Regions from separate parts of the Blastomonas sp. RAC04 genome, predicted to be linked through region 4. Evidence: predicted binding sites of a transcription regulator. Region 4 holds the regulator's gene; each other region holds the start of a gene.
The links. Region 4 encodes LexA, which represses DNA repair genes until DNA is damaged. Its sites were predicted from a motif close to GTTCCNCNCTTGTTCT; they were not measured.
Positions count from the first base shown of each region.

Region 1: rmuC (DNA recombination protein RmuC) is a predicted target of LexA. The motif match lies at 6,549-6,564, and genes of this name have one in related genera.
Region 2: BSY18_RS00560 (DUF6771 family protein) is a predicted target of LexA. The motif match lies at 6,051-6,066, and genes of this name have one in related genera.
Region 3: BSY18_RS08940 (putative DNA modification/repair radical SAM protein) is a predicted target of LexA. The motif match lies at 2,541-2,556, and genes of this name have one in related genera.

Region 1 is NZ_CP016460.1:1,662,825-1,670,774, forward strand. It holds gene BSY18_RS08830 (sensor histidine kinase) at 1-1,359, opposite strand, end outside; gene BSY18_RS08835 (response regulator transcription factor) at 1,328-2,035, opposite strand; gene BSY18_RS08840 (phosphoenolpyruvate carboxykinase) at 2,322-3,929, shown strand; gene BSY18_RS08845 (hypothetical protein) at 3,971-4,423, shown strand; gene BSY18_RS08850 (hypothetical protein) at 4,507-4,824, shown strand; gene rmuC (DNA recombination protein RmuC) at 5,002-6,522, opposite strand; gene def (peptide deformylase) at 6,771-7,292, opposite strand; gene BSY18_RS08865 (Hpt domain-containing protein) at 7,353-7,802, opposite strand; gene der (ribosome biogenesis GTPase Der) at 7,937-7,950, opposite strand, start outside.
Region 2 is NZ_CP016458.1:111,984-119,933, reverse strand. It holds gene BSY18_RS00590 (efflux RND transporter permease subunit) at 1-1,412, shown strand, start outside; gene BSY18_RS00585 (hypothetical protein) at 1,473-1,913, shown strand; gene BSY18_RS00580 (hypothetical protein) at 2,450-3,346, shown strand; gene BSY18_RS00575 (hypothetical protein) at 3,343-4,029, shown strand; gene BSY18_RS00570 (SOS response-associated peptidase) at 4,674-5,549, opposite strand; gene BSY18_RS00560 (DUF6771 family protein) at 5,847-6,041, opposite strand; gene BSY18_RS21620 (excalibur calcium-binding domain-containing protein) at 6,369-7,004, shown strand; gene BSY18_RS20850 (DUF6961 family protein) at 7,084-7,437, shown strand; gene BSY18_RS00545 (DUF736 domain-containing protein) at 7,506-7,826, shown strand.
Region 3 is NZ_CP016460.1:1,678,155-1,686,104, reverse strand. It holds gene BSY18_RS08945 (UdgX family uracil-DNA binding protein) at 1-1,260, opposite strand, end outside; gene BSY18_RS08940 (putative DNA modification/repair radical SAM protein) at 1,272-2,522, opposite strand; gene BSY18_RS08935 (alpha/beta fold hydrolase) at 2,625-3,461, opposite strand; gene BSY18_RS08930 (DUF1993 family protein) at 3,578-4,147, opposite strand; gene BSY18_RS08925 (hypothetical protein) at 4,191-4,541, opposite strand; gene BSY18_RS08920 (helix-turn-helix transcriptional regulator) at 4,609-5,445, opposite strand; gene BSY18_RS08915 (NADPH-dependent FMN reductase) at 5,435-6,088, opposite strand; tRNA gene BSY18_RS08910 (tRNA-Phe) at 6,215-6,290, opposite strand; gene BSY18_RS08905 (DNA gyrase inhibitor YacG) at 6,417-6,593, opposite strand; gene BSY18_RS08900 (ribonuclease E/G) at 6,604-7,572, opposite strand; gene BSY18_RS08895 (Maf family protein) at 7,569-7,950, opposite strand, start outside.
Region 4 is NZ_CP016460.1:584,478-592,427, reverse strand. It holds gene BSY18_RS03920 (anthranilate synthase component I family protein) at 1-1,220, shown strand, start outside; gene BSY18_RS03915 (anthranilate synthase component II) at 1,217-1,837, shown strand; gene trpD (anthranilate phosphoribosyltransferase) at 1,834-2,835, shown strand; gene trpC (indole-3-glycerol phosphate synthase TrpC) at 2,832-3,626, shown strand; gene moaC (cyclic pyranopterin monophosphate synthase MoaC) at 3,626-4,096, shown strand; gene BSY18_RS03895 (molybdopterin molybdotransferase MoeA) at 4,096-5,298, shown strand; gene lexA (transcriptional repressor LexA) at 5,388-6,110, shown strand; gene BSY18_RS03885 (CHAT domain-containing tetratricopeptide repeat protein) at 6,281-7,950, shown strand, end outside.

The DNA of each region.
Region 1 (7,950 bases), 1.1 Mb from region 4:
CCTCACCAGCACGCGCGACCGCTCGGGCCCGCGCACCTGCGTCGCCTCAATCCGCACCAGCCCGCCCGGGGGAGAGAAGGACACCGCATTGTCGAGCAGGTTGGAGATCACGCGCTCGAGCCTTGTGCCCTCGCCCATCACAACCGCCACCCCGCGCCGGGGCCGCGCGAACACGATCTCGCGCCCATGGTTGAGCCCGCGCGCGCGGCGAAGATCGAGCAGGTTCTCGATCATCTCGCCCAGATCCACCGGCTCGAACCGGGTGCGGGTAAGCTGCGCATCGACCCGCGAGGCTTCGGATATGTCGGTGATCAGCCGGTCCAGCCTGCGCACATCGCTGCACGCGATGTCGAACAATTGCGCGCGCAGCCCCTCGTCCTTGACGCTGCCCAGCCCCTCGAGCGCCGATCGCAACGAGGCGAGCGGGTTCTTGAGCTCGTGGCTGACATCGGCGGCAAAAGCCTCGGTCGCGTCGATCTTTTGCCGGAGCGCCAGGCTCATGTCCGAGAGCGATCGTGCCAGCAGGCCGATCTCGTCGCCGCGCGAAGGCAGCCGCGGCACAACGACCTCACGCGCCCGGCCGAGCCGCACCCGCACCGCGGCGCTCGCCAGCCGCCGCAGCGGCTGTACGATCGTGCGCGCCAGGAACAGCGAGAACAGCACCGACACCAAAGCCGTCGCCAGCACGATCAGCGCCAGGTTGAACCGCTCCGCGCGGACGATGCGGGTGATGTCGCGTGCGTTGTAGCTGGTGAACAGCACGCCCGAGCCCTGCGGCAGCGCGATCGCGGCGCTGATCATCGGGGTGCGATCGCGCGCATAGCGCATCCGCGCATGCGCAGCGCCGCTGTCGCGCGCGGCCACGGCTTCAGACCAGTTCTCCAGCCTGTCGGGACGGCGCTCGACATAGGCGTCCACCTTCTGGGCGTTGACCAGCCCGTCAAACCCTTCATCCAGCAGCCTCGCGGCATGGCGCTGCCAGGGCTCGTCGGCAGGATCGCGCAAGGTGTAGGTCGGCCGGCCCAGCGCAAAGCTGTCCAGCTGCAGCGCCCCCGCCCGGTCGTAAAGCCTGACCCGCGAGGCATAGCGGCTGGCGACCGCCTTCATCATCGCGATGCGGTCAGGCTGGTCGAGCCGTTCGAGCGCGTGCGCCAGCAGCCAGATGCTCTGCTGCTCCTGCTCCAGCCGTTCCTGGATAATCTGCTCGCGATAGCTGTCGAGATACAGTAGCCCGCCGCCAAGCATCGCGACCGCAAAGATATTGACCGCCAGAATCCGCCAGGTCAGCGAGACCCGCCGCGTCCAGCGCAAGCGCAGCGCGGGCGGGTTACTCGCCTGAGAAACGGTATCCGGCGCCATACAATGTATCGATTGCTGAAAATTCGGGATCGACTTCGCGGAACTTGCGCCGCAGCCGCTTGATGTGGCTGTCGATGGTGCGGTCATCGACATAGACGTCGTCCTGATAGGCCGCATCCATCAGCTGGTTGCGGCTCTTCACCACCCCGGGCCGCGCCGCCAACGCCTCGAGGATCAGGAATTCGGTGACGGTCAGCGTCACCCGCTTGCCATCCCAGCTGACCATGTGCCGCGCGGGATCGATCTCCAGTCGCCCGCGCACGATCGGTTCGGCGGCGGGTTCGTCGCTTGCGGCATCGGGGGTGCGCATCAGCTCGGCGCGGCGCAGGATCGCCTTGATCCGCGCGATCAGCAGCCGCTGCGAGAACGGCTTGGTGATATAGTCGTCCGCGCCCATCGCCAGTCCCAGCGCCTCGTCGAGCTCCTCGTCCTTCGATGTCAGGAAGATCACCGGCACGGCGCTGTGTTCACGCACCCGGCGCAGCAGTTCCAGCCCGTCCATGCGCGGCATCTTGATGTCGAACAGGCACAGGTCGGGCGGCGTCTCGACGATCGCCTTGAGCGCCGCTTCGCCATCCGAATACAGCCGCGTGACAAAGCCTTCCGCCTGCAGCGCAATCGATACCGATGTCAGAATGTTGCGGTCGTCGTCGACCAGCGCGATCACTGCCGCCATGCCAGGGCTGAAACCTCCTCGATGAACCTGCCTGCCGGTCGCATATCGTCGCGTCAGGGACAACTGCTTTATGCACAATGCTGCGCCGCACCATCGCGAACCGCTCTGACGCGGAATCGCTGACCCATGTTATGACACCGGTAGCAGCTATTGACAGACCGTGTGGCAGTGGTCTTGGACGATTGAACATCAGGGATGAAACATGCGAGTCGCCTCCACGAGGTCGAGGCTGGCCAGTGGGCGCAAGTCCAGCCATCGGTGACCGCGACATGGGAGAATACTACCAGTGGCTAACAAATCCAAAGTTTCGCTTGCCGATCAGGGCTTTACCGCAACCGATAACCAGAAATGGAACCTCGGCACCGAAGCGCTGGTCGAAGAAGCCCTCCGCAATGGCGAAGGTTCGCTCGCCAAGGGCGGAGCGCTGGTCGTCGCGACCGGCAAGCACACTGGCCGCAGCGCCACCGACAAGTTCATCGTCCGGGATGCCGAGACCGAAAACTCGGTCTGGTGGGGCAAGACCAACGTAGCGATGACGCCCGAGAATTTCGCCGCGCTGAAGGCCGATTTCCTGGCCGCGCTCGCCGAGAAGCCCAAGCTGTACGTGCAGGACCTGTTCGGCGGATCGCAGAGCGAGTACCGCGTCAACGTTCGCGTGATCAACGAATTCGCCTGGCACAGCCAGTTCATCCGCACGCTGCTGGTCCGCCCCACCGCCGACCAGCTCGCTGATTTCGCGCCCGAATACACGATCATCGATCTGCCCAGCTTCCGCGCCGATCCGGCCAGGCATGGCACGCGCAGCGAAACCGTGATCGCGGTCAACCTCACCGAAAAGCTGATCCTGATCGGCGGCACCGCTTATGCCGGCGAGATGAAGAAGTCGGTGTTCGGCATCCTCAACTATCTGCTGCCCACCAAGGGCGTGATGCCGATGCACTGCTCGGCCAACATCAGCCCCGAGGGCGAGACCGCCGTGTTCTTCGGCCTGTCGGGCACCGGCAAGACCACGCTGTCGGCTGACGCCAGCCGTACGCTGATCGGCGATGACGAGCATGGCTGGTCGGACACCGCGGTGTTCAACTTCGAGGGCGGTTGCTACGCCAAGATGATCAACCTCTCGCCCGAAGCCGAGCCTGAGATCTACGCCACCACCCAGCGTTTCGGCACCGTGCTCGAGAACGTGGTGATGGATGCGGACACCCGAACGCTCGATTTCGCCGACAACACGCTCGCGGAAAACAGCCGCGGTTCGTACCCGATTGACTTCATCCCCAACACCTCGGCCGAAAACCTGGGTCCGGTGCCGAAGAACATCATCTTCCTCACAGCCGATGCCTATGGCGTGCTGCCTCCGATCGCGCGGCTGACCGCAGAGCAGGCGATGTATCACTTCCTTTCGGGCTACACCGCGCGCGTCGCGGGCACCGAAATCGGCGTGACCGAGCCTTCGGCGACGTTCTCGACCTGCTTCGGTGCGCCGTTCATGCCGCGCCATCCTTCGGTGTACGGCAACCTGCTCAAGGAGCGCATCGCGAAGGGCAACGTCACCTGCTGGCTGGTCAACACCGGCTGGACCGGCGGCAAGTACGGCGTGGGCAACCGCATGCCGATCAAGGCAACGCGGGCCCTGCTCAATGCCGCACTCGACGGCAGCCTCAACAGCACCGAATTCCGCAAGGATCCGAACTTCGGCTTCGAGGTTCCGGTGAGCGTTCCCGGCGTCGCCACTGCGATCCTCGATCCGCGCGGCACCTGGGCCGACAAGACGGACTATGACGCCACTGCGCAAAAGCTGGTCGGCCAGTTCATCGACAACTTCGCTCAATTCGAAGACCATGTCGATGAAGGCGTTCGCAGCGCCGCTCCTGTCCGGCAGTCCGTCGCTGCCTGATCCGGCCCGGACAGCATCGGGCCTTTCCAGTCGAAAGCCCGATGATGCCCGCAGCTGAAATCCGCTATTTTGAAACGTCGTCAGCCGTTCGCCTCCTGGGCGAGCGGCTGATTGGCGCTTGCCTGCCGCGCGCCGAATGGACGCATGAGGCGCATGTCGCCGCCTGCCTGTGGCTGATCACCGAGCGCCCCGATCTGGATGCGGCGCACGAACTGCCCGGCATCATCCGGCGGCACAACGAAAGCGTCGGGACGCCAAACACCGATGCGCAGGGGTTCCACGCCACGATCACTCATTGCTATGCGGTCGGGGTCGCCGCGTTCGTGCGGCGCATCGATCCTGCGCTTGCGCTGGTCGACAAGGTCAACGCGCTGCTCGACGCGCCCGAAGGCGCGCGCGACTGGCCGCTGCGTTTCTATTCGCGCGAGCGGCTGTTTTCGGTTGAGGCCCGGCGTGCGGTGATTTTACCAGATGTCGCCCGCCTGCCGGGGTGATTGGCGTGGCGAGCGCGCCGTCGCCATGTTAACTTGCTCCCCGTTCGCCGGAAGAGCCCGGCTGGAGGTGGGAGCACGCATCGATGGATTTCCTCAACAACATCGTCGGCCAGCTGGGCGGCGTCGACAAGATTGCCAGCCTCGCCAAGCAGGTAGGCCTCAGCGAAGAGCAGGTGCAGTCAGCCATGGCCGCGCTCGGCAAGGCCGCCCCCCAGCCCGGGGACACCGTCGCATCGGCTGCTGAGTCGACCGGCCTGCCGATGGACAAGCTCAATGACCTGCTCGCGCAGGTCGGCGGCGAGGATGCGCTGAAAAAAGTCACCGGCTTTCTCGATCGCGACGGCGACGGCAACCCGATGAACGACATCATGGGCTTCGCGAAGAAGTTCACGGGGCAGTGACCTTCCAGATCCTCCCCGAATTTGTCTCGGGGAGGATTTTGGTACCGCACACTTCCGCCACGTTACCACTCCCGGTTACCCCGGGCTTGCCCCGAAGCCGGGGGCGGGTGCCTGCAAGATTTCGCTCTGGGTCCCGGATCAGGTCCGGGACGACGGTAACGGCGGGCGGTTGCGCGTCTACTCAGCGGCCAGCTGGGGCGCGTCCTTCACCTCTGCATCCGCCTCGATCAGCGCAGCATCGCCATAGCGCGGGAGCGCTTCGATCTCGTCGATCGTTTCCAGCTCGCGCTTGCCGGTCTCGATGTTGAGCGCGGCGAACTTGCGGCCAGTGGACAGTACATTGCGCTCGAAGCTACCGACGAATTTGTTGTAGTGCCCCACCGCGCTCGACAGGCCCGAACCGACGCGCTTCAAATGCTCGGCGGAGACCGCGAGGCGATCGTACATTTCCTTGCCCAGTTCGGCGATCTCACGCGCATTGGCCGCGAGCGCCTCCTGCTGCCAGACGCTCGCCACCGTCCGCGCAATGGCAACAAGATTGGTCGGCGTCGCGATCAACACCTTCTTGCCGAACGCAAAATCCCAGAGCGTGGAGTCATGCTCCATCGCGGCCGACAGGAAATGCTCGCCCGGAACAAACATGATCACATAATCGGGCGCGTCACCGAACTGGGTTTGATAGGCTTTGCCGCCAAGCGCATTGACGTGATTCTTCATCGACTGGAAATGCCGCGCCATTGCGGTGGACTTGACCAGATCGTCTTCCGCCTCGAACGCGTCTTGGTAATCGTTGAGCGAAACCTTGGCATCGACAATGAGCGTGCGTCCACCCGGAATGCGTATCACCGCATCGGGACGCAGGCGCCCGTCCTCGGATTCGACGCTGACTTCCATCATGAAGTCGGTGTGTTGCGACAGCCCGCAGCTTTCGAGAACGTTCTTGAGCTGCTGTTCGCCCCAGCGACCGCGCGCCTTGGGAGCGTTGCGAAGTGAATTGACCAACCGTGCGGTCTCGTCACGGACCTGCTGCTGGCCAGCACGCATCTGATCCATCAAGCCCTTAAGGTCGCCATAAGCCTCACTGCGGGTCGCCTCGATCTTCTGCACCTGCTCCTCATAGGTCTTGAGCCGTTCGCCGACCGGCGCCAGCAGCGTGCGGATCTTTTCCTCGTTCTTCTCTTCGGACTGCGCGAAACGTTCGTTGGCGCGGCGCAGGAACGCTTCCTGCGCCTCTCCCAGCAGCTTGTTGCCGACTTCGCCGAACTGCTGCGAGAGCTGTTCGCGCGCTTCGACCAGCATCCGCATCTGCTTTTCATGGTTGGCGGCATCGGCCTTCATCGTGGCAAGCTCGCGCGCGGCGGCGGCGTGGTCGGCACGCAGGGTGTCGAGCTTTGCTGCCAGCTCGTCGGCCTGGCGTGCACGCTCGGCAGCGGCGGCGAGCTGGCCCGAAAGCGCGGCATGGTCGGTGCGCACGGCTTCCAGCCGCAGCGACAGGTCGTCGGCCAGCTTCGCCCGCTCGCTCGCGCCTGCCAGATCGCGGATCGCGGCGTTGAACCGCTCCTGCAGCTCCTTGAGCGCGCCTTGCGCCTCCTCGCGCTCGGCGCGCGCATCGGCGAGCGGCCTGCCGCCCAGCCACCAGCCAATGGCGAGCCCGATGATCAGGGCGACAACGATAAGGACGGCGACCACGGGGTCCATGCTGGTACTTTCCGATCGGGGTATGGAGAACGAAAAGCGAACCTAAAGCGCAGGGGAAGGCTTGGCAATGGGGCAAAGCCATCGCTCTGGGGACAACTGCCGCCGCCTTCGCGGGGGAAACAACTGGGTAGTATACCCGTCATTCCCGCGAATGCGGGAATCCCGCTTTGGCGTAACGTACGCGCAGAAGCGGGACCCCCGCATACGCGGGGGTGACGATCTGATCTAAGCTGTCAAAACGTTGGCGATCAAGCCGCCTTGCGCAGCTTCTCAAGCTTTTTCAGCACCATCTGGCGCTTGAGGCGCGAGAGGTGATCGATGAAGAGGATGCCTTCGAGGTGGTCCATCTCGTGCTGCAGGCAGGTCGCCATCAGCCCGTCCATCGCCTCTTCATGCACCTTGCCGTCCAGATCCTGCCAGCGGGCGCGGATCGTCGAGGGACGCTCGACCTCGGCATACTGATCGGGGACCGACAGGCAGCCCTCGTTGTACAGCGTGTGCTCGTCCGAGGGATCGAGGATTTCGGGGTTGATGAACACCCGCGGGGTCTTGACCAGCTCGCCGTCTTCGCCCTCGTGCTGCAGATCGATCACCAGCACGCGCTTGGGCACGCCGACCTGGATCGCGGCCAGCCCGATGCCGGGCGCGTCGTACATCGTTTCGAACATGTCGGCGACGAGCGTGCGCAGGTCTTCGTCGAACGTCTCGACGGGTGTGGAGACGGTCTTCAACCGCGGATCGGGCACTTCAAGAATAGGGAGGATAGCCATGCCGCCCAGATATGACTGCAAAGCTGCCTGGTCAAGCCATGGGCAGAAGGAGAGACGCGGTCAGCCGCGCCCGAAGCTGCGCTGCGCGCCCATTGCGGCGCCCGCGACCGGCGTGCGGCGGCCGAAGCTGCGGCGTTCGACCAGCGGGTTGGCCTCCTTTTCAAGCGACGCCAGCGACAGGCGGAACACATCGCGCAGCCCTACGATATCCTCGAGCAGCTCGTCGGGTTCCTGCTGGGTTTCGACACAATGGCGCGCGGTCATCTCGATCTTCTCGGCCAGCATCGCCAGCTGCTCGGCGCCGAACTGCCATGATTCGCCCTTGAGCGTGTGCGCAGGCAGCACCAGCCTGGCAGCGCTCTTGTCGCGCATCGCGGCCTCGATCGCGTCGACGGACTTTGTGCCGTCTTCGCGGAAATAGCCCAGAATGCGCACGAAATCGGTCCCCAACGTGGCACGCGCCTCTGCAAAGGTCGACCAGCTGATCAACGGCGCCTCTAGATAGGACATGATGCAATCTCCCGTCGTGCCCCAAAGCACTCCGAGAGTAAATTACCCCGACAATGGTAAACGAAGTCTTGCAACGTCCCAATAACCGCGCGCGGATGCCCGCAATTTTCGCACAATAGGCCGCTTGCCCGCAGTCAGTCCTTGGCGA
Region 2 (7,950 bases), on a different replicon from region 4:
CGGTCGATCAGGCACAAGCGATGCACTTCATGGTCGAGAATGCGATTACGAAAGAGCCCGAGGTTGCATTTGCTTTCTCCCGGACCGGAACGTCCGAGATCGCATCCGATCCCATGCCGCCCAATGTCACCGACACCTTCGTCATCATGAAGCCGCGCGACCAATGGCCCGATCCAGGGCTCGCCAAGGCCGAGTTTGTCGAGCGACTGGAGCAGCGGCTCGCTACGCTGCCCGGCAACAACTACGAAATCACCCAGCCCATCCAGATGCGCTTCAACGAATTGATCGCGGGGGTGCGCGGCGATGTAGCCGTCAAGATATTCGGGGACGACTTTGCGCAGATGAACGCGACCGCCGAAGCCATTGCGGGGGTGCTGCGACGAACCGAAGGCGCGACCGACATCCGTGTCGAACAGACCGAGGGTCTGCCCATGCTCGACATCCGCCCTAACCGAACAGCAATGTCGCGGCTGGGGCTGACCGCAGGCGATGTTCAGGACACGGTCGCAGCAGCGATCGGTGGGCGCGAAGCCGGCATGATCTTCGAGGGCGACCGGAGGTTCCCGGTCGTCATCCGCCTGCCAGAAGCAGCACGGTCAGACCTGACCAGCATCGCACAGGTGCCAGTGCCGACACCCGACGGTGGTTTCGTTCCGCTATCGACCGTGGCCGATGTTTCCGTGATCGACGGTCCGAACCAGATCAGTCGCGAGAATGGCAAGCGCCGCGTCGTCGTTCAGGCGAATGTCCGTGGGCGCGATGTCGCCAGCGTTGTCGCGGAGGCTCAGGCGGCGGTCTCGTCCTCGGTCGAGCTGCCGCCGGGAACGTATCTGGAATGGGGCGGTCAGTTCGAGAATCTGGCCTCGGCCAGGGACCGTCTGATGGTCGTAGTCCCGATCTGCTTCGCCGTGATCATGCTGCTGCTCTACGGGGCGCTTGGGTCGGTGCGCGACGCGCTCATCGTGTTCACCGGCGTGCCGCTGGCGCTGGTCGGAGGCATTCTTGCGCTGGTGCTGCGCGAAATGCCGTTCTCGATCTCCGCTGCTGTCGGTTTCATTGCGCTGTCGGGTGTGGCGGTCCTAAACGGTCTTGTCATGCTTTCGGCCATTCAGGACCTGATGCGACGAGGGCTGGACCGGGCAGCAGCGGCACGCGAGGGGGCACTCGCGCGCCTGCGTCCGGTGGCGATGACTGCATTGGTGGCATCGCTGGGCTTCGTGCCTATGGCGCTGGGCAATGGCGCAGGTGCCGAGGTGCAAAAGCCACTCGCGACCGTGGTAATCGGCGGGCTGATCTCTGCAACACTGCTAACGCTGTTTGTGCTGCCGACGCTTTATGCGCGGTTCGGTCAGAAGCGGCGCGAAGCCGAATCGCCCAGCAGTGCCGATGGAGCACCAGCCTATGGGACCTGACACTGACATTAGAAGAAACCCAAGACGAACGGGCCATGGGCTGCAAGTGGAGGAACGCGGATGCGCATAGAGTTGAGCTGCCGACTTCCGCGATCACCGGACTGGGTGTGGGAACGGGTGCAGAAATCTGAAACGCTCGACTATGTCGCCGCGCCATGGGTTCGCTTCAAGCCAAAGGCTGGACGTTTCCCCGACCGCTGGACGACCGGAAACCACGAATCGACGCTGTGGCTGCTCGGCGTCGTGCCTCTCGGACCGCAGACCATCGGCATCGAATTTCCCGATGATGCAGGACCGATGGTGCTTAGGGACAATGGTCATGGACTAATGGCGAAGACCTGGGATCACTGGATCTTCGTCGCGGCAGATTGTGGTGGCACGCGCTACATGGATAGGGTGGACGTCCATGCCGGAGTGCTGACCCCGTTCGTCGCTCTGTTCGCTCGCCTGTTTTACGCCCATCGGCAGCGCAGATGGATGGCGTTGGCAAGAGCCGGATAGGCATTAGATTTTGCCCTCAGATGGATTTTTTGCACCCGCCAATCTCGATAGCGGCTGGCAGGATCACCGCGACGTAGTCTGCGGATTAGACTAAGGGCGTTAATCTGACGGTCTGTTTAGCCGGGGCTATACGGCGGCACTTAACACGAGCAGTCGTTCGTGGTGGCAGATCAGAACGACTGGGTCTGGGTCGACTGCTGCCGGATGCGAATGCCGGATCGTGGGACACTGCGGCCATTCGCCGTTGTTCGGGGTGGGGTCCCCTTTCGTCAAAGCCGGTCATTCTTGGAGCCGAGCAAGCCCTCTGACCTATGTCCGGGTAGTTCGACGATTTTGAGAACGGAAAGTTTTGGGGCGCAGCTTGCGGATTGCTGCCCTTCGTTGCGGCTATGTCGGACGGTAGCTTTTCGCCCTAATGTGCTCCGTCCGTCTCAGTTCAACTTGACGCCCGGTCTATTTGCAATTCATTCCTAATGCTTTGAATTCGATGAAATGGGGGCTACATTGCCAGTCGCACTCGAACCAGAGGACTTCTCGTGTCGGTCATCAAGAGCTTTGCCGTAGGGAACGGCGACATGTTCTACATTAGGCATGGCAGCGACAACTTCTCGATCATTGACTGCAATCTCAATGACGAGAATGCGGATCGGATCATCGAGGATTTGAAGGCGCAGTCGGCTGGCAAGAGCATCAGTCGCTTTATCTGTACGCACCCGGACCAGGACCACTTTGGGGGGATTGAACGGCTCGATGACGCGATGCCGATCGTCAATTTCTACTGCGTCAAGAACCAGGCAATAAAGGACCCCGAGACTGAATCCTTCAAACGCTACTGCAAGCTGCGGGACGGCGATAAGGCCTTCCACATCTTCAAGGGCTGCACTCGGAAGTGGATGAACAAGGAAGGGGACGGCCGAGGTGCAGCCGGTATCAACATCCTTTGGCCGGATACGGAAAATGAGCACTTCAAGGAAGCTTTGGCTTGTTGCGATGCGGGCGAGAGCTTCAACAACACATCGGCTGTTATCCGCTACAGCTTGAATGGTGGCGCCAGCTTCATGTGGCTCGGTGACTTGGAAACTGGCTTCATGGAGAACATCACCGACTCGATTAATCTACAAAAAACCACCGTCGTTGTGGCGGCTCACCATGGTCGCGACTCTGGGAAGATTCCGGACAGTTGGTTGGAAAAGCTGGACCCTCAGTTCATCATCATCGGCGAGGCACCGTCGCGGCACCTCAATTACTACACCGGCTACAATATTTTTACGCAGAACAAGGCGGGCGATCTCACCTTTGATCTCGTGAATGACAAGGTGCACGTCTACGCCTCAGAAGAGGGCTACTCGCACAAGAAGCTCACGGATGAGGGCCAGTCTGCCTTTAAGGGATATGTAGGCAGTTTCACGGTTGAGACCGAGTACACCCTGTGAAAGACTGGTTCCCGCTCACCAGCTATGAGTTCTACGCTTACCTCACCTCAGGGATGGTGGTGCTAGCTGCGGCTGACCGCACTTTCATGGGTTCAACGCTCGCAAGCCATACAGATTGGAAAGTGGCCATAGCGGTGTTTTGGGTGGCGATAGCGTACCTCGTCGGCCACATCGTTGCAATTCCCTCTTCAGCCATCTTCGAGCACTTGATCGCCAAGCGAGTGTTGCGTGATCCGTCAGCGGTCATACTTGGCCTGGAGCCTCAACGGTTTCGGGAGCATTGCTTCGGGACCGTCGTCGGGGCTCGCGAGTATGAACCTTTTCCTGCAGATTATCGCGCGGCGATCGTCACTAAACTGGCGCGAGCCCTGAATGTTACTGAACCGAACATTCAGGCGGACGCCGCATTTCAGTGCGCCTTTACCCCCGCGCGCTCGATTGCAGATTCGGCCACAAGGATGGACAACTTCCTCAATCAGTACGGCTTCTGCCGCAACGTGTCCTTCGCCAACCTGATAGCTGCCGCGCTCCTAACGATCCTAGCGTGGCGTACCGGTGAACAGTCTGATGCGTTCCTCGCGATCGGCGCTGGGGTGCTAGCGCTTGGTCTGTTCATCCGGTTTATCAAGTTCTACGCGGCATACACGCGCGAGGTATACCGAGCCTTCAATAAGGCTTGTTAGGCGACATCTTGCGGCAAGGTATGGCTAGTTTTGGCAATTGCGGACGGTCAAGATGGCTCTCGTGAACGACTGACCCTGGTCGGTAGCCGACGCCCGAACTCGACCAGAGTACGAACCCTTGTTCCACTTCCAGCGGCAGCTCCATGCCTCGTGCTCCGGGCAAGAGTAGCGCGCATTGTTACGCCGCCCATTGGGTTGGATCATTCTCAAGGCCGATGAGGGCGAGGCCATGGGCAATGGATGTCCCCATCTGCATCGCCTAGGCCTACAACGGTGTTCGTCGTACCAAAATCGAGGCCGAGTGCTTTTGCCTTCAGACTGGCGGTCATGACCTGTCCTCGTGTCCTGTTCATTCCAGCCTGGTTTGGGCAGGTGAGGGCCTTTGCACAGCCCCCGGAAAGGGGCCAGCATGGCTTGCCTGGCCGGGCGGCTAGCAGGGCAGGTTTTGCGCCTGGCTTGGGGGAGGGGGCAGGTCTCTGGTGCATGCCGGAAAGGGCATTGCCCGTTCAGCTGAACAACCATAACAGCAGGCTTGCAGGACCTGCTGCTGTCAGGACTGCAAGGATCCAGAATTCCCAGCGGGACACGGGTTTGTCATTGGGGCTGGGCCAGTCGCGGGGCATGTCGCCAACCTCTCTTTCAGGTCAGAGCAGCAGGGGCGTGTCGGCGGTGCGGCGGCTCGACCAGGGCTCGCTGGTCTGATCGACACGCAGCCGGTCAGCAGGATACTGGCGCAGCAGCGCCATCGCTTCTTCTGCTGGCACATGCAGCCAACGATCATGCTCGTCAGCCTCAAGGATCACCGGCATCCTGTCATGGATGTGCCAGAGCTCCCTGGTCGCATCGACCATCACACCGGTATAGCAGTCGCCCCATTCGTCGCTCGGTCGCCAAAGACCTGCCCAGGCTGCAAGCGGCTGATCGGCAACGCTGATCCAGGACTTGGTCATCCGTCCTGTCTCGCCTTCGGCCTCGGCAAAGGCCGTGAACGGGATGAGGCAGCGGTATTGCGTGTCCGTGAACCACTTGTTCCACATGCCGTGGGCTGACATCAGCTTATCGTCGCGCGCATTGTTGACCGGGTTCGGCTTGTTGGGCTTGCCCGTCTTGCGGTTTACCGAATGTCGCGGAAAGCCCCATGTCATGGCCTCAAGCAACCGCTCTTCGTTCTCTTCCCGGATAACGAATCCCTGATACCCGGGATAGACATCGCCGGGGCTGGCATTGGTATTCCGGCCAATACGGGCGAAAAAAGTCTGGGCAACTTCCGCGATCGACGTCTTCAGCGTCACAAGATTGCACATCGCCTTGCCTCCCGTTGCACAGCCAAACTCGCCGCCCCGGCATCGATGCCGGGAGGACCGTCTTGCACCAATGTTCGGGCACCAGGTCGCTAATGTCCAGCCGCACCGTGTTGCCGTCTTCACAGGCGATAGCCTCATGATGGCGAGAGGGTGCTTGTGCTCATCGGCGGTGGAGAAGGGGTTCAGCTGCGAAACCGGCTTATCGCTCGCTTCCATTCACGCTCTGGCGGAAAGGCAAGCTCGATGTCGGCCGCGCTCTGACGGACCAGCTCCAGGCGGACCGGGCGCACCCGTTTGCGGTGCTGCAGGCTGCAGCTGCGGCACCAGAAATGCTCACGGGCAGGCTTGAGCCGATCGTCCCACATACGTTTATGAAAATGCCACCAAAGGCCATGCGGATTGAAAGTCGCGCTGTGCCCGTATCGGCAGACCGGGCGAACCGCGTAATGCCAGGCAGCCGCCTCGAAAAGGCAGGTCGCAACGCGCATGCCGTCACGTGTCCAGCCACCCATCTCACAGACCGAGTTCGGGCTGTTCGTCCTTTTCAGGCCCCTGCTGCCCATCCATCAGCGCCTCAGCGACCGACCGCGCCAGCTCCTGTGCGGCATCGTCGCGGATATGGCGGGCAGGCGCGGTTATGCCAACGCGCGCCCAGCCGGGGGCAGCGAGAATCGCACTGGCCATGTCTTCAATGTCGAATCGGGTCATGGCATAATAAGAACAAAAATAGAACATTTATGCAAGGCGGTTTGCCTTAGTGTGCGCTGAGGCGGTCATCACGTTTAGCAGGTACGCTCCGAGCAGGGGGCTCATCAGGCGGGAGGCGCGGTTGCGAACCAAAGGGCTTCGGCTTGCACTTTCCTGGGCAGTTGCATTACCGCAGAGGAATGTCGCTCACCCTTCTTCTTCTCTCCGCCATTCCTTCCGGCCAGAGTTTTGTCTGCACGCCGACCGCTGTCTGGGATGGCGATGGCCCGATCTGGTGCGCGGAAGGACCTCGCATTCGGCTGTCTGGCATAGCCGCCCGAGAAATGGATGGCAGCTGCAGTCCCGGCCATCCCTGCCCGGAGGCCGAGCCGCTTGCATCGCGTGATCACCTCGTGTCGCTTGTCGGCGAACCAGCCGGGACTAATGCAACCGGCCATGTCCTGGTGCGGGGGCCTGCCATGCGGTGCACCTCGAAGGGTGGGGCGGGGGGCAATCGTACGGCTGCTTTTTGCGTGTCGCCGCGTTCAGGCGACCTTTCCTGTGCCATGGTTCGCGATGGCTATGCCGCGCGCTGGGACAGGTATTGGGCTGGGCACCGCTGCGATTGAACTGGCGCAGCACCAGCGCGCGTGGCATTCTGTGCCCATGGGAAAAAGGCTGAAGCATCTCCTCCTTCGGTTCGTCGTTGTCCAGATGGCCGTGGTGCCAGCGATCAGCATCGCCCATCCCGGTGGCCTTGCTGCGGACGGTTGCCATAATGATCGCAAGAACGGCGGCAGGCATTGCCATGGCGGTGCAGCCCAAAGCGCCGCGCCAGCTGCGCGACCACAGCGCCTTTCTGGCGATGTATATTTCGCTAATTGTGCCGCAGCCCGGGCTGCCGGAGCAGCGCCGGTGCGTATTGGTTCGCCCGGCTATGGGCGCCATCTGGACCGCGATGGGGACGGGGTCGGCTGCGAATGACGCGATCGGCAGAGCCTGAAGGATCCTTCTCCCTACGGTTCGACCGGAGCTGGTTCCAGCTGGCGATGGTGGCGCCATTGTGACTGACGAGCAGCACCTGTGGGCCTGCGCGTTCGCTGTCGACAAGCGCTATGGCGCAGGCGCACCTCTCCATGTCGCCGAACGGATCGGAACACTTGCGGACGGAGGCGATACGGATGGAGTCGCCATGTGGCAGGCCATCGCTGTGCGGCTAGACCGGTTGCGGCGCGGCGATGCGCCGAGCAAGGATGGTATTGAGGAACGTGCGGTCAACTGGACCTTGTGGGTAGCAGTTGGCGCCATTCGTCACCCTCTTGCCCTGGACCACACCGTGTCTTCCGCCTTTTTGAGGGCACTGCTGGCCTTGGCCGTCAACCCCATTCGGGGTTCGCCCTCGCGTGCCGCTCGGTGACGGCGGCAGCCGCACCCTCCTTTTGGCGTCATCGGGGATGGTCCCCGAGCAACTGAAGGAGACATATCATGGCAACAATTGCAAACCTCACCGTCAAGGCAGACGACAGCTTCGAAGGCACGCTTGCCACCCTCAACGTCACCGCGCCGATCGCCATCATTCCCAACGGCCGCAAGGCCAAGGACAGCGAACCGGATTATCGCATCGTCTCGCGCAAAAACGGGTTCGAGCTTGGCGCTGGCTGGAAGCGCTTTTCGCAGAACACTGGCGCAGAATATGTGTCGGTGTCGCTCTCGGCCCCCGAGTTCGGCACCATCTACGGCAACATCGCCAACGCTCCCGGCGACGATCCGATGAAGAAGGTCATCATCTGGAATCCGCCGAGCTGAACTTCCTGCAGACCCCGCCGGCTGGCGGGGTCTGTTTTCTCAAGAAGCTTCTCTCCGGAGAGGGATCCCCATCTTTAAAACTCGGGACAGCAATTCAGGCTTCAATCCGCAGTTTAAACATTGG
Region 3 (7,950 bases), 1.1 Mb from region 4:
GCTCTTGCCGGTGAGCCCGCGCAGCGCGCTGCCACCCAGCGAGACGATGATGTCGGGCCTGACCAGCCCGCGCTCCTGATCCAGCCACCAGCGGCAGATGTCGATCTCGCCGGTGGAAGGGTTCTGGTGCAACCGGCGCTTGCCGCGCGGCTCAAACTTGAAGTGCTTGACCGCGTTGGTGATGTAGAGCTGCGCGCGGTCCAGCCCCGCTTCCGCCAGCGCCTCGTCGAGCAGCTGGCCTGCCGGGCCGACGAAAGGGCGGCCTTCCAGATCCTCGCGGTCGCCCGGCTGTTCGCCCACCAGCATGATGCGCGAGCCTGCCTTGCCTTCGCCCGGGACCGCCTGGGTCGCATTGCAGTGGATCGGGCAGCGGGTGCATGTCTGCAGGCTGCGCGCCAGCTCCTCGAGGGTCGCTGTTTCGCCCGCTATCGGAGCCTCCATCTCCCCGCGCACGCGCCATTTGTCGCTGCGCGGATTGGCGAGCTGGACCGCGGTCTCGCGCATCCGCTCGACCCGCGCCCCCGCGCCCGCCAGCAGCGGGCCGATATCCTGCGCCTCGGGAAGGTTGTGCCAGTATTTCTTGGGCATCTCGGCGCGCATCGCGGCGATCTTGACCCGCGCGGGGTTGAAGATCGAACCGTAATACATCCGCCACTGCTCCTCCACCACGTCGGAATCGGGCACCTCGTCGCGGGTGCCGCCGGGGCCGAAAGTCAGCGTCTCGTCCTGCCAGATCGCGCGCGCGTCGGGCGTCAGGATCGCCCAGTCCATGCCGTAGAAGCGCTTGCGGAAGAAAGGTGCCGCCAGCCGCACGATCCGGTGTTCGGGCTCGAACCAGGCGACGAAGGATTCGCGTTCGGCATCCTCGCCGCCCAGCCTGCGGAAGCGGACGAACGCGTGCATCTTGTGCAGGTCGCGGCGGATCGCCTTGTCGGACTTGGCCAGCCAGTCGACGTCGTTGTCGGTGCGCCGTTCGAGCAGCCGCCGGTCGCCCAAGGCGCGCCAGACGATGGTGTAGAGCCGCGTCGGCACGTTCGCGTCGCGATGGCAGATCACGCGGTCGAGCGTGGTCACCAGCGCGCGGGGCAGGGCAACCGTGCGCCGGGGCACCAGCGGTGCGTCGTCGGAAAACAGCGAGGCGCTCTCGCCCGCCTGCCGCCAGACGACTTGCTCGGGCGGTACCTCGGCGGCGAGCAGCGCGCGCGCGGCATCGCGCCATTCGGCAAAGTCGCCGGGGGTGTTGAGGATGATCTCGCGCATGTATCTTGGCTTCAGAGCGCGAGGCTCATCTGCTCGGGCGGCGGGGCGAAGCGTGCGCGCAAGTTTTCGCTGTCGGTCAACCCGCCGGGGCGCCAGTCGGGGGTGGTGATGAACGGCAGCACCTTCTTCACCGAGGCGGTGAGCTTGGCCAGATCGCCGATCCGCACCGCGCCCAGCCGCCGCGCGGCGATGATCCGCTCGACCGCCTTGGTGCCGAGGCCCGGCACGCGCAGCAGCATCTCGCGCGGCGCGCGGTTGATGTCGACCGGAAACGCCTCGCGCCGCTGCAGCGCCCAGGCGAGCTTGGGGTCGATCGTCAGGTCGAGCATGCCGCCGTCTGCGCCTTCCATGATCTCGCCGCGAGAAAAGCCGTAGAAGCGCAGCAGCCAGTCGGCCTGGTACAATCGGTGCTCGCGGATCAGCGGCGGACGCACGGGGGGCAGGTCGCTGCTCGCATCGGGGATCGGGCTGTAGGCGGAGTAATAGACGCGGCGCAGTTTGTACCCCGAATACAGGCTGGTTGCCGATTGCAGTATGTCGTCATCCTTGGCCCCATCAGCGCCGACGATCATCTGGGTCGATTGGCCCGCCGGGGCAAAGCGCGGTGGCTTGGCTTTCTTGAGCAGCCGCCCGCGCGCAGCTTCTGCCGCATCGTCTAGCCCGACGCGCACGCCTGCCATCGTCTTGCGGATCGTCGCCGAGGTTTTTTCTGGCGCGAAGCTCTTGAGCCCTGCTTCGGTGGGCAGTTCGACATTGGTCGAGAGGCGGTCGGCATAGAGGCCTGCACGCGCGATCAGTTCGGGCGAGGCGCCGGCGATGGTCTTCAGGTGAATATAACCCCCGAAACGGTGCTCCTCGCGCAGCAGCCGCGCGACCTCGACCAATTGCTCCATCGTGTAATCTTCCGACCGGATGATACCGGAAGAGAGGAACAGCCCCTCGATATAGTTGCGCTTGTAGAAATCGAGCGTCAGCCGCACGACCTCTTCCGGATTGAACCTCGCGCGCGGCACGTTGCTCGACGCGCGGTTGATGCAGAAGCGGCAGTCATAAATGCAGAAATTGGTGAGCAGGATCTTGAGCAGCGAGATGCAGCGGCCGTCGGGTGCATAGCTGTGGCAGATCCCCATCCCGCCGGTCGATCCGATCCCCTTGGTACCGGTTGAGTCGCGCTTGATCGTTCCCGACGAGGCGCAGGAAGCGTCGTATTTGGCGGCGTCGGCCAGCACGCCCAATTTTTGCAGAATCGGTTTTTCGCTCATGCCACCGATATAGAGTCAAGAACAAAGAAAGAACAGGGGCTTGGCGGTGCTCCGCGCCCGGTCCGTCGCGTTTTCTGCGTACCGGGCGCGTGACCTTTGGGATCAGGATCGGATGAAGGCGAGAATATCGGCGTTGAGCGTGTCGGCGTTGACCGTCAGCATCCCGTGGGAAAGGCCTTCATAGATTTTCAGCGTGGCATCGGGGAGCAGATCGGCCTGCAGCAGCGCGGCGTTCTTGTAAGGCACCACCTGATCGTCATCGCCGTGCAGCACCAGGGTAGGGACGGTCATCGCCTTCAGGTCGTCGGTCTGGTCGGTTTCGGAAAAGGCCTTGATGCCATCGTAATGCGCCTTGGCGCTTCCCATCATGCCCTGCCGCCACCAGTTTTCGACCACCGCCTCATCGGGCTGAGAATCCTCGCGGTTGAAGCCATAGAACGGTCCGGAGGCGACATCGCGGAAGAAGGCGGCGCGGTTGGCGGCGAGGCCGCTGCGAAAGCCGTCGAACACCTCCATGTCGAGTCCGCCGGGGTAGCGCTCGGTCTTGATCATGATCGGCGGCACCGCCGCGACCAGCACGGCCTTGGCGACGCGGCTCTGCGGAATGCCGTGCTGAGCGACATAACGCGCAGCTTCGCCGCCGCCGGTCGAGTGGCCGATGTGCACCGCATTCTTCAGGTCGAGATGCGCGGTGACGGCTGCGGCATCACTGGCATAATGGTCCATGTCATGTCCCTCGCTCACCTGCTGTGACCGGCCATGGCCGCGCCGGTCGTGCGCGACGACGCGGAAGCCCTGATCGAGGAAGAACAACATCTGCGTGTCCCAGTCGTCGGACGACAGCGGCCAGCCATGGTGGAACACGATCGGCTGGGCATCCTTCGGACCCCAGTCCTTGTAGAAAATCTGCGTACCATCGGCTGCGGAAACATAGGCCATCATCGTTCTCCCTTGCTGATCGCGGTGATAGCCCGCGAAAAGGACTCGTCGATGACGCCAGCCTGGCGTCATCATCGCTCCGTACGCACTCGCCTTGTGTCCGGTTGCCGCAAGGGTCAGCCGGGCTTGGGCATCGTCCCTGGACGCAGGAAGGGGAACATGTGCGCGACGAAATCCGCCTTTCCGATGCCCACGCCCTCGGCCCGCAGGATGGCATAGGCGGCCATCACATGGAAATAGAGCTGCGGCAGCGCCCAGTCGCGGACGTATTGCGCGGCGGTGAGATCGAACACCATGCCGTTGGGCAAGGTGTGCGCCAGCGGCGCATCGGGCGACAGATCGGGCGCGTCCGCAGCGGCTGCCTCGACGATCCGCAGCGTCTCGGCGATTCGGGCCCGGGCATCGGCGATCGTCGGCGTGGTCGTGTCGGCGTTGCGCCCGTCCGCCAGCAGCGCGCCGACCGAGGCAGGCATTTCCTCCTGCCGCAGGCGGAAGATGCCCTCCTGCGCCTGGACGCACGAAAAGCAGATCTGGGTGAACAGCGGGAACATGTCCGGCGCGAGCCGCGCGCGCATCATCGCTGCGGCCCTGTCGGCGGGCAGCTGATCCGATGCCTTGTCCAGCCACGCGGAGAGCGCCCCGAGCATCTGGATGTAGGTGGGAACCAGCGTGTCTTTCAGCGTCATGTTCGTCTCCGTGCCTGATGCGCGATCATAGGCCGGGACCCCGTCAGGACAAGGCCTGTCCGCCAGACCGACGCGATACCGCGATCGCTGCGGCATGGCCCGCCGCCAGCGTCACCGCAGCGACCGGCACGAACCACATCGGGTGCGGCAGCGCGAACAGGTTGCCGATGGCGAGCAGCGCGAGGATCCCCGTCACTGCGACCGCGGTCCAGCGCGCCCCTGAGAGCCGGAATGCCAACAGGCTGCCGCCGAAAGCACCCAGCCCGTAACCCGCCGCCACTGCAGCGAACAATGCGTCGCCGGTGATGCGGCCATGCGCGAGCATCTCCACCCCCGCAATCGCGAGCCCTGCAGTGACCGTCCCCAGCACCACCGCCAAAATTTTCCGTCCCATGCTCATGCCAAGCTCCTTTCGATGCCTCGATTAGCAGCGGGCGCAAGCGCAGGATTGAACAAAGGGGTCATCGCGGCATCAGCATGTGCGGGGGATAATGCGCGGCGCGGTGCCGCAACTGGCCGGGGGTGGCGCCGGTGAACCGCTTCATTTCTCGCGTGAGATGCGCCTGATCGGCAAAGCCATGCTCGCACGCCAGCACCGCGAGCGAGAATTGCGGGTCGGCGAGCCTGGGATCGCGCAGCACCGCGTCGATCCGGTGGAGCAGCAGCCAGCGCTTGGGCGCCAGATCGGTACGGCCCGAAAACAGCCTGCGATAGTGCCGCGGGGTCGCCTCGACCGCCCTGGCGAGATCCATCGCGCGGTCGGTGTCGCGACAAGGGGCGGGCAGGGTGATCGCATCGCGGTCGGGCAGCCGTACCTCGAGCCACGCAGCAAAGCGTTCGAACAGCGAGTCCAGGCTGTCCGCAGCCTTGAGCGAATCGCGCAACAGACCTGCCTCGCGGCCGAGCAGCGCCGATAGCCTGGGGGGCGGGGTGCCATTGCCGGGGGGCAGCGTGCCAAGCCAGGCCTTGGCCGCCCAGGGCTGCAGCCGTGCGCCCACCAGCTCGCGCCGACTTTCGGCGCGGGCATATCGCGGGCCGTCCTGCACCGGGGTCACCCAGGCGGTGGCATAGCGATGCTCGGGCATGCCCGGTGCCGCGCGCCACCAGTGGATCCCGCGCAGGCTGACCACGATCTCGACATACGGCTTGGGCAAACCGCAATGCGGTGCCCCCGGATCGTCGAGATGCCACAGCTCGAGCACCGCATGATCGAGTGAAGGCGGCGCGGCGCGGGTGGTGAACCTGACATCGCCCGGCATCGGGTGCGCGACCGGCCCGGCCATGGCGTCAGGGCGCATTTCTTTGCGATGGATCGACCATGAACGCGCCGGGCCGCTTGCCGCCATCGCCGCGCTGCCGCGCAGCCGCTGCCGCCCACCAGCCCAGCTGGTCGAGCGTCCGGTCCAGATAGCCGTCCCAGCGCGCGGCATCGACGCCGGCAAGGTAGGTGCCATCCGCACCGAACACTTCGTGCGCGCGCGGCACATGGATCATCGCCGAGACCGGCAGGCAGCCCAGCTCGGACAGGAAGGTGCGCATGCTGACCGCAGCGCGCGTCCCGCCCCACTGGCCTGCCGAATAGGTGACGATGGCGCTGGGCTTGTACGAGAACAGCGAGCTGCCGAAATGGTTGAGCAGGTCGGCAAGCACCGGGCTCATCATGTGGTTGTATTCGGGGCTGACCATCACATAGCCATCAGCCGCGGCGATCTGCTCGGCAAGCCGGTCGAGCACTTCAGGCGCCGATCCGCGGCGATAAGCGAAATGCGGCTTGAAGGGGTGCGGCAGCTCGATCTCGACCGGATCGACCAGCGTGGCAGGCACCGCCTTTGCCTCCAGCCTGTGCATGCATGCGGCTGCCACCCGTTCGCCAAGCCGCGGCGGTTCGGGCGGGCCGGATATGCGCTCCGATCCCAGTATCACGAGAATGCTGCCGGTCATCTGGCTTTCCTTGCTGAAAAACGGACGCACGCCGATCATGGGCCGCCGGCGCGCGCCAAGCCAGACGTTTTTGCAGTGGGCTCAAGGCGGCGGGACGCCGGGGACCTGCTCGTGAAAGGAAGGAAGTGGTGCCCGGGGACGGGGTCGAACCGCCGACACTGCGATTTTCAATCGCATGCTCTACCAACTGAGCTACCCGGGCATCTGGTGGCACCGACGTGCCGCCTGCATCGCCTCACCGGCGATTTGGAGCGCCGCCTATAGGCAGGGCAGGCGGGGCTTGTCCATAGCAAAATCGCGCGACCGTTCTCCCTTTTCGGATTCGGCCTCAATCATAATCCGCATCGGGCTGGTCGGCGGGCGGGCCGGGGACGCTATAGCCTTCGCCCAGCCATTGCAGCAGGTCGCGGTCCTTGCAGGCCTTGCTGCAAAAGGGTGTGAATTCGGCGCGAGCGGGCTTGCGGCACATCGGGCAGGCGCGCGGATTGGGGCGGGGATCGGTCATGACGTGGTATCTAGGCGGTGCGTTCGGCGAGGACAACCGGGCGCCCGCTGCGGCGCTGCAGTGCTTCGAGCAGCGCCGGTTCGCGTTGCAGCAGCCGCGATTCGTCCGACGCCAGATCGAGCGTGATCGGGCCGGTGCCGCGATCGCGCTCGGCGCTGCGCAGCGCGGCGAGCAGCCGCCAGCGCACCGGGTCTGCAGCATGCAGTTCGATCAGCGAGGCGCGGGTGCGTTTGAGCACGATCTGCATCAGCCCGTAGCCGTTGATCGCGGTGCGCTCGCACGGGATGGTCATTGCGGCGTCGAAATAGTTGGCCACGGCATTGCGATCGGCCTTGTCGGCGAGCGTCGGGAAATCGACGACCACGCCGCCGCCGATGCCGTGGCGGCGGATCGCGAGCGCGCTCTGCGTTGCTGCTGCCAGCCCCAGCGCCCGCGGCGCGATGTCGCCATCGACATCGATCACCATCATCGCAGGGGTGGGCGACAGCGTCAGCGATCCGCCGGTAAAGGCGACCTCGCCGGTTTCAGCCTCGGCCAGCAGATCGTGCCAGCCCGAATCGGCGAGCAGATCGGCTCCGTGCGGTGTGGCGCGGACGATCTCGTGCCCATCGGCGGTGATCCGATCGAGCAGGCTCGGGGTCGCGCGCAACGGCGTATCGGCGGAGACCGCGCGCAGCCTGGCGGGCTTGTGGCGCGCGGTTCCGGCCTCGAACAGGCTTTCGCGCAGCACCTCGGCGCGCAGCATCTTGCCTTCGCTCAGCTCCTTGGGGACCGGCTGCAGCATCGCTTCGCTGCCATCGGCCAGCGCGACGCGCGCGCGGTGGCCGCCTGCGCTTTTCGCCAGCAGCCGCGCCTCGACCACCGCGCCGCAGCCCAGCGCAAGATCGCTGCGCTGGATGCGCGCTTCGATGATGCGGCCATGCTCGATCAGCGCGGCGCGCTCCTCGCCGATGCCGTCTTCGTGGATCCAGTGGGTCATGCGGCGGGGCTCAGCAGACCGGCGGTAACCAGCATGCTGCGCGTTTCGTACAAGGGCAGGCCCATGATGCCGCTATAGCTCCCCGCCATCGAGCGGATCAGTGCCTCGGCGCTGCCCTGGATGGCATAGCCACCCGCCTTGCCCTGCCATTCGCCGCTGGCGATATAGGCGTCGACCTCATCGGCGTGGAGCCGCTTGAAGATGACCGCGCTTTCGGACAGCCGGTGCAGGCTGCGGCCATCGGGCAGCATCAGGGTGACGGCGCTCAGCACCATATGGCGGCGGCCCGAAACCAGCTCGAGGCACATCCGCGCTTCGGCTTCGCTTTCGGCCTTGGGCAGGATGCGGCGGCCGACCGCCACCACGGTATCGCCCGAA
Region 4 (7,950 bases):
CTCTGCAGGCGCTGCGCACGCTGGCCGGACGATGCCGGATGGACGTGCCTCCCGAGCTGCCGCGCGCGCTGGCGTTTCTGGTGGGCTATTTCGGCTATGAAACTATCGGGCTGGTCGAGACATTGCCGCGCGCGCCGCAGTCCGCGCTTGCGCTGCCCGACATGCTGTTCGTGCGCCCCACGGTGCTGCTGATCTTCGACCGGCTGAAGGACGAACTGTTCCTGATCGCACCGGTCTGGGCCGAAGGCGATGTCGATCCCGCACGCCTGATCGCGGCCGCCGAAGACCGGCTCGATGCTGCCGAGCGCGCGCTGCAGGCGGCGCTGCCTGCGCCCTCGCGCGACCCCGCAGCTGACCCGCAGGCGCTTGTCCCCTCCCCGGTGCTGGCACCGGGTGCCTATGGCGAGATGGTGCTCAAGGCCAAGGATTACATCGAGGCGGGCGACGTCTTCCAGGTGGTGCTCGCGCAGCGCTTTACAGCGCCGTTCACGCTTCCGCCGATCGAGCTCTACCGCGCGCTGCGCCGGGTGAACCCCTCGCCCTTCCTCTATTTCCTCGACCTTCCCGGGCTCGCACTGATCGGGTCGAGCCCCGAAATCCTGGTCCGGGTGCGCGATGGCGAGGTCACCATCCGTCCGATCGCCGGTACCCGCCCGCGCGGCAAGACGCCTGCCGAAGACATCGAGAACCGCACCAGCCTGCTCGCCGACCCCAAGGAGCTCGCCGAGCACCAGATGCTGCTCGATCTCGGGCGCAACGATGTGGGGCGGGTCGCCAAAGCGGGCACGGTGCGGGTCACCGACAGCTTCACGGTCGAGCAGTACAGCCATGTGATGCACATCGTCAGCAACGTGGTAGGCGAACTTGTGGACAACCGCGATGCCATCGATGCGCTGTTCGCAGGGTTCCCGGCAGGCACGGTCAGCGGCGCGCCCAAGGTGCGCGCGTGCGAGATCATTGCCTCATTGGAGCCCGAGACGCGCGGCGCATATGCGGGCGGCGTCGGCTATTTCGCCCCCGATGGCTCGGTCGACAGCTGCATCGTGCTGCGCACCGCGATTGTCCGCGATGGCACGATGCATGTCCAGGCGGGCGCAGGCATCGTCGCCGACAGCGTTCCCGAATACGAACAGCGCGAATGCGAAGCCAAGGCCGGCGCCCTGTTCGCCGCCGCGCGCGAAGCCCTGCGGCTGGCCAGCGAAGCAGGATACGGCCAATGATCCTTGTCATCGATAACTACGACAGCTTCACCTACAACCTGGTCCATTACCTGATGGAGCTGGGTGCCGACGTGCGCGTCGAGCGCAACGATGCGCTTACTGCGCGCGAGGCGATTGCGACCAACGCGCAGGCGTTCCTGATCTCGCCCGGCCCCTGCACCCCCAACGAGGCGGGGATCTCGCTCGATCTGGTCGCGGCGTGTGCAGATGCCGGAAAGCCGCTGCTCGGTGTGTGCCTGGGCCACCAGGCGATCGGCCAGCATTTCGGCGGTGAGGTGATCCGCGGCGGGCTGATGCACGGCAAGACCTCGCCGGTGGTGCACGATGACAGCGGGATGTTCAAAGGCCTGCCCTCGCCCTTCCAGGCGACGCGCTATCACTCCTTGGTGGTGCCCGAAGCCAGCCTGCCACCCGAGCTGCACGTCAATGCGCGGGTCGCGGTGGAGGACGGCACGACGCCGCATGTCATGGGCTTTGCCCACGCGACCCTTCCGATCCATGGCGTCCAGTTCCACCCGGAGAGCATCGCGACGCAGTTCGGCCACCGGATTCTTGCCAATTTCATGACGATCGCCGGGCTGGATGTCCGCCCGATGCGCGCGGAGCTGCTCGCATGACCCGCCTGCCCGACACCATCCATCCGCTGAGCCGCGACGCCGCTGCCGAGGCCTTCACCGCGATCCTCGACGGCACGGTCGATGACGAGGCGATCGCGCAGTTCCTGATCGCCCTGTCCGAACGCGGCGAGACCGCGATCGAGATCGCCGCCGCCGCGCAGGCACTGCGCGACCGGATGATCCCCATCGCCGCGCCTGCAGGGGCGGTCGATGTGTGCGGCACCGGCGGCGATGGCCATCACAGCCTCAACGTCTCGACCGCCGTCTCGCTGGTCGTCGCCGCCTGCGACGTGCCCGTCGCCAAGCACGGCAACCGCGCCGCCTCGTCCAAGGCGGGCGCCGCCGACACGCTCGAGGCTTTGGGGATGGACATGACCGCCGCAGGTGCAACGGCTGAGCAATCGTTGGCCGAGATCGGCATCTGCTTCCTGTTCGCGGTAAACCACCACCCCGCAATGCGGCGTATCCAGCCGATCCGGCAGAAGATCGGCAAGCGCACGATCTTCAACCTGATGGGACCGCTCGCCAACCCGGCTCGCGTCAGGCGCCAGCTGATCGGCATCGCGCGCCCCGGCTATGTGCACGTCTATGCCGAGGCGCTCGAGATGCTGGGCACCGAACATTCGCTGATCGTCTCGGGCGACGAAGGGCTCGACGAGCTGTCACTGGCTGGCGGCAACGAGGTCGCCGATATCGGCGCGGACGGCGTGATCATGAAGCGCTGGCAGGCGAGCGATGCCGAACTGCCGGTGCACCCGATCGAGGCGATCCGCGGCGGCGATGCGGCGTTCAACGCGGCCGCGTTGCGCCGTCTGCTGCAGGGCGAGAGCGGAGCCTACCGCGATGCAGTGCTGTTCAACGCAGCCGCCGCGCTGCTGATCGCGGGCGAGGTCGACACGCTGGCCGACGGCGCCGAAGAGGCGGCTGAAGCGATCGACAAGGGGCTGGCCAACGCCCTGCTCGACTGCTGGATTGATTTTACGAAAGCCGCGGCATGAACAAGCTGGAAGAAATCTGCTCGGTCAAGGGAATCGAGGTCGAACGCCGCAAGGGCCTTGCCTCGCTGGCCGAGATGGAGCGCCGCGCGGCCGACGCGACAGCGCCGCGTGGCTTTGCCAAAGCGCTGGTCGAAAAATCGCTCACCGGTTTCGGCCTGATCGCCGAGATCAAGCGCGCCAGCCCATCCAAGGGCCTGATCCGCGCCGATTTCGACCCTGCAGCGCATGCCGCAGCCTATCAGGCGGGCGGCGCTGCATGCCTGTCGGTGCTCACCGATATGCCGTATTTCGAAGGGCATGACGATTTCCTGCTCGCCGCGCGCGCCGCCTGCGACCTGCCCTGCCTGCGCAAGGACTTCATGGTCGATGTCTGGCAGGTCGCCGAAAGCCGCGCGCTGGGCGCTGATGCGGTGCTGATCATCGTTGCCGCATTGGACGACGCGACGATGGCGGATATCGAGACCGCCGCGCTCGACCTTGGCATGGACGTGCTGGTCGAGGTGCACGACGAGAACGAGCTGGAACGCGCCCTCAGGCTGCGCTCGCCGCTCATCGGGGTCAACAACCGCGACCTGCGCAGCTTCAAGACCGATATCGCCAACACCGAGCGGCTGGTGAAGCTGATCCCCGAAGGTTACATCCCCGTATCGGAAAGCGGCATCTACACGCACGAGGATTGCGTGCGGCTGAGCAAGCATGGCGTGCGCAGCTTTCTGGTCGGGGAATCGCTGATGCGGCAGGACGATATCACCCGCGCAACGCGGCTGCTGCTCACCGGATCGGCGGACTGATGGCTGACCTCACCCATCTCGACGCCAGCGGAGCGGCGCACATGGTGGACGTCTCCGCCAAGGCCGACTCCGTGCGCGAGGCGGTGGCCGAAGGCATGATCAGCATGGCGCCCGAGGTGATCGCCGCGATCCGCGCGGGCGACATCAAGAAGGGCGACGTGCTGGGCACCGCGCGCATCGCTGGCATCATGGCGGCCAAGCAGACCAGCAGCCTGATTCCGCTGTGCCACCCGCTGCCGATCAGCAGCGTGTCGGTAGAGTTCGAATATACGGGCGCCGGCGTCCGCGTGGAAACCCGCGTGCGCACTTCGGGCAAGACCGGGGTGGAGATGGAGGCGTTGACTGCCGGCAGCATCGCGCTGCTCACCATCTACGACATGGCCAAGGCGCTGGACAAGGGCATGGTTATCGGCCCCGTCCGTCTGCTCGCCAAGAGCGGCGGCAAATCGGGCGACTGGATCGCGCCCTGATGGCGGGCGGCCTGATCGCGCTGGCCGAGGCACAGAAGCGGCTGCTCGCGCTCGCCACCACAAAGCCTGCCAACTCGGTCGGATTGCTCGAGGCGAACGGCCATATCCTCGCCGAACCACTGGTTGCCTGGCGCAGCCAGCCGGCAGCCGACCTGTCCGCGATGGATGGCTATGCCGTGCGCGCCGTCGACCTGCCCGGCCCATGGACGGTCATCGGCGAAAGCGCCGCCGGGCGGCCTTTCGATGGCGCGATGGGCGCAGGCGAAGCGATACGCATCTCCACCGGCGCGATCGTCCCTGCCGATGCCGATGCGGTGGTGGTGCAGGAAGACACTGGCATCGATGGCGCCACGCTGACCCTGACCGGCGACGGACCCGCGCGACCCGGTGCACACATTCGCCGCGCGGGGCATGATTTTGCCGAAGGTGCGCTGCTCGCTGCGGCGGGCACGCGGGTAGACGCTCGGCTGATCGCGCTGGCTGCGATGGCTGGGCACGGCACGCTCAGCGTTCACGCGCCGGTGCGTGTGACGATCCTGAGCACCGGCGACGAGCTGGTCGCGCCCGGCACTCCGCTGCCCAGCCCCGCGCACATCCCGGCCAGCAACGGCATCATGCTCTCGGCCATGCTGCAGGGGCTTCCGGTGGACATCACCATGCCGCCGCTGCTGCCCGACCGGCTCGATATCATCGCAGCGGCGCTCGCCGACCACCGCGACGCCGATATCATCGTCACCACCGGCGGCGCCTCGGTAGGCGACCACGACCTCATCCAGCCCGCACTGCTCCAGAGCGGCGGAACGCTCGATTTCTGGCGGATCGCGATGCGCCCGGGCAAGCCGGTGATGGTCGGGAGGATGGGCGATGCCATCGTGCTGGGCCTGCCGGGCAATCCGGTGTCGTGCTATGTCACCGCGCTGCTGCTGCTGCTTCCGCTGGTCAGGACCTTCGCCGGATATCAGTACGTTCTGCCTGATATCTCGCAAGCCAGGGCCGGCACCACCTTCCCCGCAAATGGCACCCGCCAGGACTTCATGCGCGCGCAGATCGATGGCGGGCGGCTGTTCCCGGTATCGAGCCAGGACAGCGGCGCGCTGTCCTCCTTGCATGCCGCCGATGCGCTGGTCGTTCGCGCCGTGCACCAGCCTGAAGCCGCGCCCGGCGACCTGCTCGACTATATTGCGCTTCGCTCCGGGGCGTAACACAAGGTCTTGACCTGACCGGCTTTGTTTCGTAATTGTTCCGTATTCGTTCGACCGCCGATCCACCGGCGCAGAAAGGAACATTCAGCATGCTGACCCGCAAACAACACGATCTGATCCGCTTCATCCAGGTACGGCTGGAGGAAGACGGCATTTCCCCCTCGTTCGAGGAGATGAAGGAAGCGCTGGATCTCAAGTCGAAGTCGGGTGTCCACCGGCTGGTCAGTGCGCTGGAGGAACGCGGTTTCATCCGCCGTCTGCCCAACCGTGCGCGCGCGCTCGAAATCCTCAAGCTGCCCGAAGCGAGCGTCAAGCCGCGCGCCAAGGAACTGGCCGCGGCCGCCGCTGCCAAGACCGATGCGGCCAAGAGCAACATCGTCAGCATGGACGCAGTCCGCAAGGCGCAGCCGCCGGTCGCTGCCAACAACAATGTGCTGGAAATTCCTCTGCATGGCCGGATCGCTGCGGGCGCACCGATCGAAGCATTCGAGGGCACCGAAATCCTTCCCGTGCCCGCCGCGCTGCTGGGCAGCGGCGAGCATTATGCGCTCGAGGTGTCGGGCGATTCGATGATCGAGGCAGGGATTCTCGATGGCGATTTCGCGCTGATCCTGCGCACGGAATCGGCGCGCGATGGCGAGATCGTGGTGGCGCTGGTCCGCGGCGAAGAAGCAACGCTCAAATATCTGCGCCGCGAAAACGGCCGCATCCGGCTCGATCCGGCCAATGCCTCCTATGATCCGCAATATTATGCGCCGCACGAAGTGCAGGTGCAGGGCAAGCTTGCAGGCCTGCTGCGCCGCTATCACTGACCAGCCTCGCTGACGAGCACTGCACGGCACCCGCGTCACCCTGGAGGTTGACCGGGACAGCACCGGGCTGTCCCGTTTTCGCTACAGTCCCAGGCGCAAGAAATCGCTTTTCATTTGGAATACGGCTGTCCAAGCTGCCCAGGTCTGCGATCGAGAACCGGGGGGCCCCTATGATCAAAGCTGCAGTGGCACTGGCGAGCGGTATCGGTCTGTTTCTGGGGGCACCAGCCCATGCCGCACCCGATCGCACGAGGCTGGACGCCCTGATCACGCAGTTCGAGGCCGCCGATGCCAACAGCGATGTCGAGGGTTATCGCAAGATCGCCGACCAGACCCTCGCCGAGGCACGGCGGCTCTATCCTGCCGGCCATCCCGAGATCGCCGCACGCGCGCTGTACGTCGCCCAGGCGCTGGCTGCTTCGGGCGAGATGGATCCGGCCAAAGCCGAGGTCGACAGGATCATCCCCGTGCTTGCGGGCGCGCAGGGATACAAGGCGGACTGGCGCAATGCGCTCAGCCTGCGCGCCTATATCCTCAACTTCAAGGGCGATCATGCCGGTGCGCTGGCGATCAACGAACAGCTCGCCGCCGAATATGCCAGCGATCCGTCAAGCCAGGGCATTCGCGACCATGCCGTAACGCTGTCGAACCTGGCAGCGTCGTATCTCGAACATGGCCGTCTCGATGACGCGCTCGCGCGCAACGCCGAGGCGATCCGCATTGGCCTCGCGCTGGATCCCGTCCCTCAGGACGTCGCCATCTGGAGCGCCAACCGGGTCGTCTATTTCTATTCCGCCGGGCGCACCGAAGACGCCATCGTCACCGCGCAGGAAGGCATCTCGCAAGCAGGCGGCGCCCTCGGCACCGATCACCCGGCGATGGCCAACCTCTACGCCAATCTCGGCGCGATCCTCATGCGGATCAACCGTCCGCACGATGCCATGGCGCCGATCCGGCAGGCCTATGAACTGATCGAAAAGGCCAATGGCGGCCCCAACCAGAACAGTGCGACGATGCGGACGCAGTTCGCCCAGGCGCTGGTGCGGGCCGGGCAGCACAAGGATGCCCTCGCCTTTCTCGATTATGCCACGCCGATCATCGATGCCCAATTGGGCGCGCAGAGCGACCGGTCGCTGGTGGCCCGCGATACGCGGCTGGTTGCGCTGATCGCGCTCGGCCAGGGTGCGCAGGCCGAAGCGCTGGCCAGGGAGCTGCTGGCGGTGCGCGATGCGCGGCTGCCCGATGGCCACAGGGACCGCGCCAATACGCGCGACAATCTCGCCAAGGCCGCCTTCTCGATCGAGAATTGGGCAACCGCGCGCGATGCAGCCGCGCAGGCCGTGGACTTGCGCAGCAAGGCGCTCTCCCCCGACCATCCCGATCTGCTGCTGTCTCGGGCATTTCTGCTGCGCGTGGAGGACCGCGGCGACTTGCGCCCGGCAACCGAGCTCGTCGCCGAGGCGCGCCAGGTTTTCGAGGCGCTGACCTTGAACGCGCAGCTTGCCCGCGGGTCCGCCCAGGCAGAGCGCCAGCGGCCCGCTTATGGCTGGCTGGCAGAGGTGTTCGCGCGGCGCGGTGCGGCAGACGATGCCTTCCGCGCTCAGCAATGGGCGGCGCGCACCGCGCTCGACGACACGCTGGCGATCGCGGCGAGCGAGCTTTCCGCCAAGGCAGACCCCCAGCTTGCCAGCCTGCTGGTGCGACGCCGCGAACTGGTGGCGGCGCGCCAGGGGCTGGAGGCGCGGATCGATGCCAATGGCGCGCGCCCAGATCCAAAGTTTGATCTGGCGGGCGTTTCGAACGATCTGGCCGGAAACCGCAGCGAGATCGCTGCACTCGA